One region of the Mesorhizobium sp. M7A.F.Ca.ET.027.02.1.1 genome, then DNA from elsewhere that is predicted to be linked to it. Evidence: riboswitches for the same ligand, from Rfam matches in the RefSeq annotation. Region 1 holds a riboswitch; the other holds the start of a gene.
What was found. A riboswitch is a leader RNA that binds a small molecule or an ion and turns the genes downstream of it on or off. The one in region 1 is predicted to bind cobalamin.
Positions count from the first base shown of each region.

Region 2: it holds a riboswitch for cobalamin, as region 1 does, so the genes downstream of both, bluB (5,6-dimethylbenzimidazole synthase) here and EN749_RS12650 (aromatic ring-hydroxylating dioxygenase subunit alpha) in region 1, are expected to answer to the same signal.

Region 1 is NZ_RZOL01000088.1:213-4,537, reverse strand. Features, by position in the region: gene EN749_RS12660 (PqqD family protein) at 1-359, opposite strand, end outside; gene EN749_RS12655 (hybrid-cluster NAD(P)-dependent oxidoreductase) at 490-1,590, opposite strand; gene EN749_RS12650 (aromatic ring-hydroxylating dioxygenase subunit alpha) at 1,616-2,863, opposite strand; cobalamin riboswitch at 2,978-3,180, opposite strand; gene EN749_RS12645 (DUF680 domain-containing protein) at 3,687-3,884, shown strand; gene EN749_RS12640 (DUF680 domain-containing protein) at 3,971-4,171, shown strand; gene EN749_RS12635 (DUF680 domain-containing protein) at 4,239-4,325, shown strand, end outside.
Region 2 is NZ_RZOL01000045.1:7,657-11,981, reverse strand. Features, by position in the region: gene EN749_RS07990 (pirin family protein) at 1-684, opposite strand, end outside; gene EN749_RS07985 (DUF2277 domain-containing protein) at 724-990, opposite strand; gene EN749_RS07980 (exodeoxyribonuclease VII small subunit) at 1,102-1,353, opposite strand; gene EN749_RS07975 (histone deacetylase family protein) at 1,357-2,283, opposite strand; cobalamin riboswitch at 2,405-2,586, shown strand; partial or broken gene bluB (5,6-dimethylbenzimidazole synthase) at 2,589-3,263, shown strand; gene EN749_RS07965 (hypothetical protein) at 3,386-4,325, opposite strand, start outside.

The DNA.
Region 1 (4,325 bases):
TCGGCGAGATCGTCATGGATGTCGACCTTGAGGGGCTCTCTGGCAGCGGCGAGCTGAGCCAGCAATTCGCTTGGAGCCGGTCTTGCCACGCCATCGGTTACGGCCGCCAGCAAACCGAATTCGAGCAATTGTGAAACAAAGCCGTCAATCGCGGCGGCATCGAGGGCGCCAATGCCGGTCGTGGCGCCGACCAGTTCGGAGGCAGGCACGCCGGACGACAGTGCATCCCAAAGTCTGCTGCCTGAATCAGAGAAGCCGAAATATTTGCCCGTGGTCAGGTCAAGAACGACGGCTTCGCCGTCGAAGGATTCAAAGACGATATCCTTGCTGGCAATGGCATAGATGCCGGATTGTCGCATGTTTGCTCCCCCGCCGAGCAGGCCGCGGAGATGATCTTCGGGCCTTACGGTCAACCCCACCGTTGCAGGCGTCTAACCATTTGCAGGGTTTTTGGCAAGATGGCGCAGGCTTGGGGGCGAGCGCAGCCGGTCACGCTTCGATTTCAAGCGCAGAAAGCGGCTTCGAGCAACAGGCGAGGATAAAGCCGTCCTCGATTTCGTGATCGAGGATGCCGCCATTGTGACTCATCTCGACATCGCCCGCGACCTTCCTCACCTTGCAGGTGCCGCACAGGCCGAACTCGCAGGCGGCGGGAATCCGCACCCCAGAGGCGCGTGCCGTCTGCAGCACGGTCTGGCCGGCGACGCATTCGGCATCGACATCGGAAAGCGAAAACCGGATCGGTGTCACGGCCTCGACGGCAGCAGCAGCGCCGTCCTCCGCCGGCGGCGAGAACGGCGCCGGGATCTCCTCCACGGCAGGCGCAGCAAAGCTTTCCTGATGGTATTTCGCCATGTCGAAGCCGGCGGCGTCCAGCATGCCGCGCACGGCGCGCATGAAGGGATCGGGGCCGCAGCAGAAAATCTCGCGCTCGCGGAAATCGGGCGCCAGCAATGGCAGCCGGATCGCGTCGATGCGGCCCATATGGCCGAACCAGCCCTCGCGGCTCGACCGCTCCTCGATCATGAAGCCGAGCGACAGGCCGGGCATGCGGCTGCCGAGCAGCTCGAGTTCCTTGCGGAAAATGATCTCTTCCGGGCGGCGCGCACAGTTGACGAAGCCGACATCTGTCCATGGCGCACAGTCGTTCAACCAACGCAGCATCGACATCATCGGCGTCACGCCGGAGCCCGCCGAAATGAACAGATATTTGGCCGCCGGGTGGCTGTGCAGCGAAAAATCACCGGTCGGCCCATAGGCCTTGACGTGCGAGCCCGGCGTCAGATGGTCGAACATCCAGCGCGTGCCGGTGCTGCCTGCCTGCGCCTTGACCGTCACCGCGATCGAGAACGGCCGCGACGGCGAGGACGACAGCGTGTAGGTGCGCATCAGCGGCCCCTCCGATGTCGGCAGTTCCAGCGTCACGAACTGGCCCGGCTTGTAGCGGAACCAGGTCTGGTTGTCGGAGCGGAAGGTGAAGGTCTTCACGTCCGGCGCTTCGTCGCTGACGCCGATCACTTCCAGCACCTGCAGCCGGTCGTTCCAGGGCGTCATCTGGTCGAGATGGCGATAGAGGCCAAGGTCCGTCATCGCATTCATCCTCTTGTCCCCTGAGCTAGGCGACGCTGCGCAGGGCCGGCCGGCCGCCTTCGGCAAGGCGCGGCCCGATGAACGACGCGTACCACTCGACGAACTGGATCACGCCGCCCTCATGCAGCTCCGAATAGGGGCCTGGTTCGTAGGCCGGCGACAGGATGCCGAAGGCGTTTTCCTCGACGATGCGGCGGTCCTGGTCGTTGGTCTCGGTCCAGACATGGGTGAGCTCAGCGAGGTCGTAGTCGATGCCTTCGACCGCATCCTTGTGGACGAGCCATTTCGTCGTCACCGCGGTTTCCGTGGCACTGATCGGCAGCACGCGGAAGGTGACGGCATGGTCGCCGAGGATATGGTTCCAGGTTGTCGGATAATGATAAAGCAGCAAGGAACCGATGCGGTCGGTTGAAACGCTGTCGGACAGGTTGTTCTTCACCGCCCGTTTTCCCGTCATGGTGTAGCTGACGGCATCGCGCAGCAGCGGCGCGCGGGTGGCGCGGTACTGCCCTGCCGGATCGATGCGGAATTTGCTCGGCAAGCCAGCGGCCTCGCATTTGGCCCAGTGCGCGACCATCTCGGGGTCGCTGTCGGCGCCGTTGACGCCGGTCACGGTCGGCGCCTCGGGGAAGGTCTTGCACAGCTCAGGGTGATTGGCGACGCAGTGGTAGCACTCGCGGTTGTTTTCCCAGACCAGCTTCCAGTTGCCCTTCTCGATGATCGTGCTCTCAAAGGCGATCTTTGCCTCACGCAACCGGTGCGGCAAAAGATAGGGTTCGATCATCGCCCGCATCGGCGTGAAATCCGCCGGTTCCTTGGCCAGGCAGATGAAGATGTAGCCGCCGACGCTCTCGCAGGCGACCGGCTTCAGGCCGAAATCACTCTTGTCGAAACCGTCGGCCATCTGGCGGGCAAACAGCAGGCGGCCGTCCAACTCATAGGTCCACTGATGATAGGGGCAGACGAGCTTTGCCGCCGTACCCTTCTCCGTGTTGCACACGCGGCTGCCGCGATGGCGGCAGGAATTGTGGAAGGCGTTGATCTTGCCTTGCTGGTCGCGGACAAGGACGACCGGATAGTCGCCGATCTGCACGGTGATGTAGCTGCCCGGCTTCGGCAGTTCGCAATCATGGCCGATGAACAGCCAGTCGCGATACCAGATCAGCTCCATGTCGAGCTTGAAGTAGTCTGGATCGGTGTAGAAGGGCTGCTCCAGCGAAAAGCCTTGCCGGCGCCCCTTCAGGAGCCTCAGCATGTCGTTGCGGGTATCCATGTCCTGTCCTCGTTTCTAAGGACTGAACTGGTGGTGATGGAGGAAGGATTGAAACGCAGGCCGGCTAGGTGCCGGACATGCGCTATCCACCTCTTGACCGCCCACCGCGATCAGTCGAGTCTAAAAATCTCGGGCTGGTTTCCGGGCTCTGGAGTTGTCCTTGCGGACCATCGCGACACCTTCCCAGGCAGTTGCCCAGTGGTCTCCCGTTGCGACTTGAACTCCACCACCGTTGCGGGGGCAGCGCCGGATTCTGACCGGCTTCCCAATTCTCCGCCTCGTCGTCACGAAGCGGCACCTGAGATGGTATGATCTAACCACGATCGCTGGCGCGCCGTCGGCATGAAAACGACATCGTATCCATGCGGCGCGACACGGCATGCGAAACGTCACCGCAGATCGTCGCGGGCCGAAATCCCGCCTCCCGGGCCGCCATTTGCCGGCTGCGATCTTCCCGAGTCCGACCCTTGGCGGGGGTCAAAAAAGGTTAACGGTTTCGAAAAGTGACTATTAGCTTGACCTAAAATCGAACCGAACGGTTCGTTTCTGTTGACGGTGCGTGCAGGACGGTGTGAACGCCGAGTTTGAAACAGTCAGTGATCCATCGGATGGTTAAACTTAACATGCTGATATAGACAGGAAAAATGTATCTCTAGATTCCCCTGGCACAATTTCAAGGTGTGGATTCATGGTCCACACGGAACAACTTCGTGATTGGAAAAGGCGGGGTTGCCCTCCCACATCGGGGCTGTCCGAACGACGCGATTTCATTTCCAAGACACGCCGCTAGACGGACGGAAAAAGACGATACTGGAGTACAAAAATGAAAAAGATCATTCTCACTGCCGCAGCCCTTCTGGCCATTTCCGGCAGCGCCTTCGCTGGTAGCGACCACTACGGTTCGAACGCCGCGGCAGCCACTGCTGTCGACAGCTCGTACACCGCTTCGACCAAGAAGTCGGAACCGGCTGCTCAGGCGCCTGCCCAGGGTGCTGACCACAACCTCTTCGGCAACAACTAACAGCCGATTCCCAGTCGACGGCGGGCCCGCCCGCTGCCCTGGCGAAATTCAGACATTCGAAATTCAGACATTCAGGAGTATTTAAGATGAACAAGATCCTCATTGCTGCCGCCGCCGTTCTGGCCATCACCGGCAGCGCTTTCGCGGGCAGCGACAACTACGGTTCGAACGGCGCCAACCAGCCTGCCGCCGCTGTGGACCAGTCGTACACGGCTTCCACCAAGACCTCGGAACCGGCTGCCCAGACACCCGCTCAGGGCAGCGACCGTAACCTCTTCGGTCGCTAAAACCAATTTCGCAAGCGACGGCAGCTGTGTCTGCCGTCTGGCGAAATCCAGAATTCAGGAGACTAAAATGAACAAGATCCTTATTGCTGCCGCCGCCGTTCTGGCCATCACCGGCAGTGCCTTCGCCGGCAGCGACAACTTTGGCTCCAACGGC
Region 2 (4,325 bases), on a different contig from region 1:
AAAGACGTCACCTGATATCGAGACCTCGCCTTCCAGCGTGTAAATGGCGCGCTCTTCCGCATCGGCAGGGATTTTCACGCTGGCGCCGGGCGCCAGGCGCAGGTCGGCGTAGAGCGTCTCCGAGTCGGCCCTGACCGGCGACCGCAACCCCTGGAAATCGCCGATGATGAGGCGCCCGTTGACGCCTTCGGCATCGATCTCGGGAAGCCTGAGCGCTCCTGTGTTCTCGAAAACCGGTGCCACCTCTTCCTTGTCGTCCGGCAGCGCCAGCCATGTCTGCAGGCCGGATACCGACATCGGCGCGCCACGCAGTTCCTCCGGCGTACGCTCCGAATGGACGATGCCGCGGCCGGCGGTCATCAAATTCACGTCGCCGGGCTGAATGACCATTTCGGTGCCGAGTGAATCGCGATGCCGGATCTTGCCGTCGAACAGATAGGTGACCGTCGACAGGCCGATATGCGGATGCGGACGGACGTCGAGCGCCTGGCCGGCCCGCAGGATGGCAGGACCCATGCGGTCGAAGAAGATGAACGGCCCGACCAGCCGCCTTTTTGCCGTCGGCAGGGCACGGCGCACCTGAAAACCACCGATGTCCTTGGCGTTCGGAATGACCATCAATTCGATCTGGTCGCTGGCAAAGGCGTCGCCTGCCTCAGGGTCTTTCCCGGGGAAGAAGCTCATGGACTCTCCTTGTCGGCCGTCGAAGGCCGCCTGGCCGCGTCAGGCAAAGCGAATGGCCGCCTTTGCCCGCAGCTTGGCCGCCACCTCTCCGCGATTACGCGGATGCTGATGGGTTTCCAGGGAATCGAGCAGTTCGCGCGCCGAGGCCGCGATGGCTTCGACGGCATGGTCGAAGGCATGCTGGTTCTGCTTCGAGGGCCGCGTCGTTCCGCTCAGCTTGCGGACGAACTGAAGAGCCGCGTCGCGCACCTCGTCAGGGGTTGCCGGCGGATCAAAATTGAACAGGGTCTTGATGTTTCTGCACATCGCTTCCGTATCTCCTCTTGTCCTTGAGCTCTTTCAATTGGGACGAGTTATATCCTCGATCATGATCATGTCCAAAAACCGGTGAGGCGAGGCCATCGTTCGGACCGGGCCTCAATCCGCGTCGAGCGGCTCCGTTCCGACCGGCTTGCCGTCGCGCGACAGCCTGATCTTCTCGACCTTGTCCTCGGCGGCCTTCAGCAGCCGGTCGCAATGCGCCTTCAGCGCCTCGCCACGTTCATAGATCTTGATCGACTGGTCGAGCGGCACGTCGCCACGCTCCAGATCATCGACGATCTTCTCCAGCGCATCGAGTGCCTGCTCGAAGCTCATCGCCTTGACGTCTTCGTTGGTCTCATCGGCCATCATTCATCCTTTCATCAGTCGCCCGACATGGGCGGCGACCGAAAATGCCAATCCCTGCAGATCGTAGCCGCCCTCGAGCAGGCTGACGAGCCGGTTGCCGCTGTGGCGTGCCGCGCGCTGCATCAGTTGGCCGGTCGCCCAATCGAAATCATCCTCGGTCAGATTGATCTCGGCCAGCGGATCGCGGTGGTGCGCGTCGAACCCCGCCGAAATGATAATCAGGTCGGGCGCGAAATTGTCGAGCGCGGGCAGGACGCGCGACAGGAAGGCATCGCGAAACACCTCGCTGCCAGTCTGCGGCGCCAGCGGCGCGTTGACGATGTTGCCGGCGCCCGTTTCGTTCTTCGCTCCGGTGCCGGGATAAAGCGGCATCTGGTGTGTCGAGCAATAGAGCACCGACGGATCGTCCCAGAAAATGTCCTGCGTGCCATTGCCGTGATGCACGTCCCAGTCGACGATGGCAACGCGTTCGACACCGTGTTTCTTCTGCGCATAACGCGCCGCGATCGCCGCCGTGTTGAACAGGCAGAAGCCCATGGCCGTGGTCTTTTCGGCATGATGGCCGGGCGGCCGGGCGGCGACGAAGACGTTGTCGGCGCGGCCCGAAAAGACGTCATCGACGGCGGCGTTGGCGGCGCCGATCGCGGTGATCGCCGCTTGCCAGCTCTTCGGACTGGCAGTGGTGTCGGCATCGATGCGGGCAATCCCCTCGTCGGGAATGGCGGCGCGCACGCGGGCGACGAAATCGGCGGGATGCGCGTAGAGGATGGTGGCCTCGTCGCCTTCCGGCGCCTGGATACGATCGAGCCCGGCAAAGGCTTCCTCATCGAGCACGCGCTCGATGGCACGCAAGCGGTCGGGCCGCTCGGGATGTCCGGGCGGCGTGAGATGCTCGAGGAAGATCGGATGGGTGTAGAGACGGGTGGTCATCGTCCTAATCTAGTGACCCGGATCGACAAAGGCCATGCACGGGCGGCCGATGACTGGGGAAAATCGCGACTGCGTCCATTCGCGTCGCTGCAAGCATTGGCGTCCTCAGCACTTCGGCGTAAGGTTTTTGGTACTGCCTGGTGCCCGCCGCAAGCGGGAGAATCGGGAACACGGTTGAATTCCGTGGCGTGCCCAACGCTGTGAGGGGGACCGCGCCGGTAAAATGCCACTGTCGATGACGGGAAGGCACCGGACGCGGGTTGATCCCGAGCCAGAAGACCGGCCTGGCAGGCATCGTCATCCGCATGGTCAGGCGGATGATATCAATTGCAATCGCAAGGGGACAAGCGATGCCGGAACACCTGACCGCTGCTGTTGGCGACGGATTTGACCAGAGTGCGCGCGATGCGGTCTATCGCGCCATGTTCACACGGCGCGACGTGCGCAGCCATTTCCTGCCCACCGCGATCGATGACGACGTGCTGGCGCGGCTGCTGCTTGCTGCCCATCACGCGCCATCGGTCGGCTTCATGCAGCCATGGAATTTCATTGTCATTCGTGACATCGAGCGACGGGCGGAGGTGCGCGACCTGTTCCTGGCCGCGCGCGAGCAGGAACTGCCGGCGATCGACGAAGAGCGGCAGGAACTCTACCGCAAGCTCAAGCTGGAAGGCATCTGCGAAAGCGCGCTCAACATCTGCATCACCTGCGACCGGCAGCGCTCGAAGGGTTCGCCGCTGGGACGCTGGCACAATCCGGAGATGGATCTCTACAGCACCGTCTGCGCGGTGCAGAATTTCTGGCTGGCCGCGCGTGCCGAGGGCGTCGGTGTAGGCTGGGTCAGCATCATCGAAGCGCAGGCGCTAAAGCGGCTGTTGGCCATTCCGGACCACGTAACGCCGATCGCCTATCTCTGCGTGGGCCGTGTTTCCGAGTTCGCTCCCAAACCGGACCTTGAAACGCATGGCTGGGGACGGCGGCTGCCGCTGCCGGAGCTGATCATGAGCGAGACCTTTTCCGGGCAAGGCGAGACACAGCTCAAATCCACCGTGGCGCGCCTCAACACCGTTTCTGCCTCACCAGACATCACCCGCCCGGCCGATCAGGGTGTGGCGCCGGCCGTAGCCCAGCGCGAACCGCCGAAGGAGGCGAGCGCCTTGTCCTTGAGCTCCCTGAACTTCGACGACGCCTCGGCCAGCCGGGCGTCCCAGGCCGGATCCGGCACCTGGCCCGCGATGGTCTTGAAATAGACCTGCATCAGGCAGGCGATGGCGAAGGGTTCAATGAACGCCGCCTTGAATGCCCAGGCGAAGACGATGGCGAGCACAAAAGCCCAGCCGGCGAGCTGGCCAGGCATCAGGAACAGAATCGCGCCGGCAGGCGCCAGCATCATCAGAAAGATGATGAACGACACGCCCCACATGATGACCGCCAGCCAGACGGCGTTCTTGACCATGACCTTGCCGTTCTGGGCATAGAGCACGACGCCCTGGCGCGCCGTCTCGAAGGGCGAGGCTGAATTGATGCGGATGTTGTAGCCGAGGATGATCTCGTCGACATAGGTCAGCGACAGGCGGATCACCGTGTTGATGAAGGAGACCAGGCCGCTCAGGCCCGGTATCGGCAGGAAGGCGGCGATGCCGCCGAGCAGGCCGGTGATGGCGCGGATGGCGCCCTTGACGAGTTGGTCGACGACGAAAAGGATGTTGGCCTCGGCGAAACGCTGGGTCACGATATCCCTGGCATAGGCGATCTGGTCCTGACCGCCGGGAATGTCGCGGCCGTCGATCAGATGAACCATGACGGCGATGTGGCCGGCCTTGACGACATAGAGGATGTATTCGCGGATCCAATACACAGCGATCGAGACGAGGCCAAACCCGACCACGCCGCCCCACAGGGCAAAGGACATGGGCCCGTCGGGATCAGTGGAGATATGGCCGACGCCATAGCCGACCGAGGCGCCGGTGCCCGTCGCCATAATGTAGGCCAGCGTGATGCCGAAATAGACGATCATGCGAAAGACGATGAACGGCCAGGTC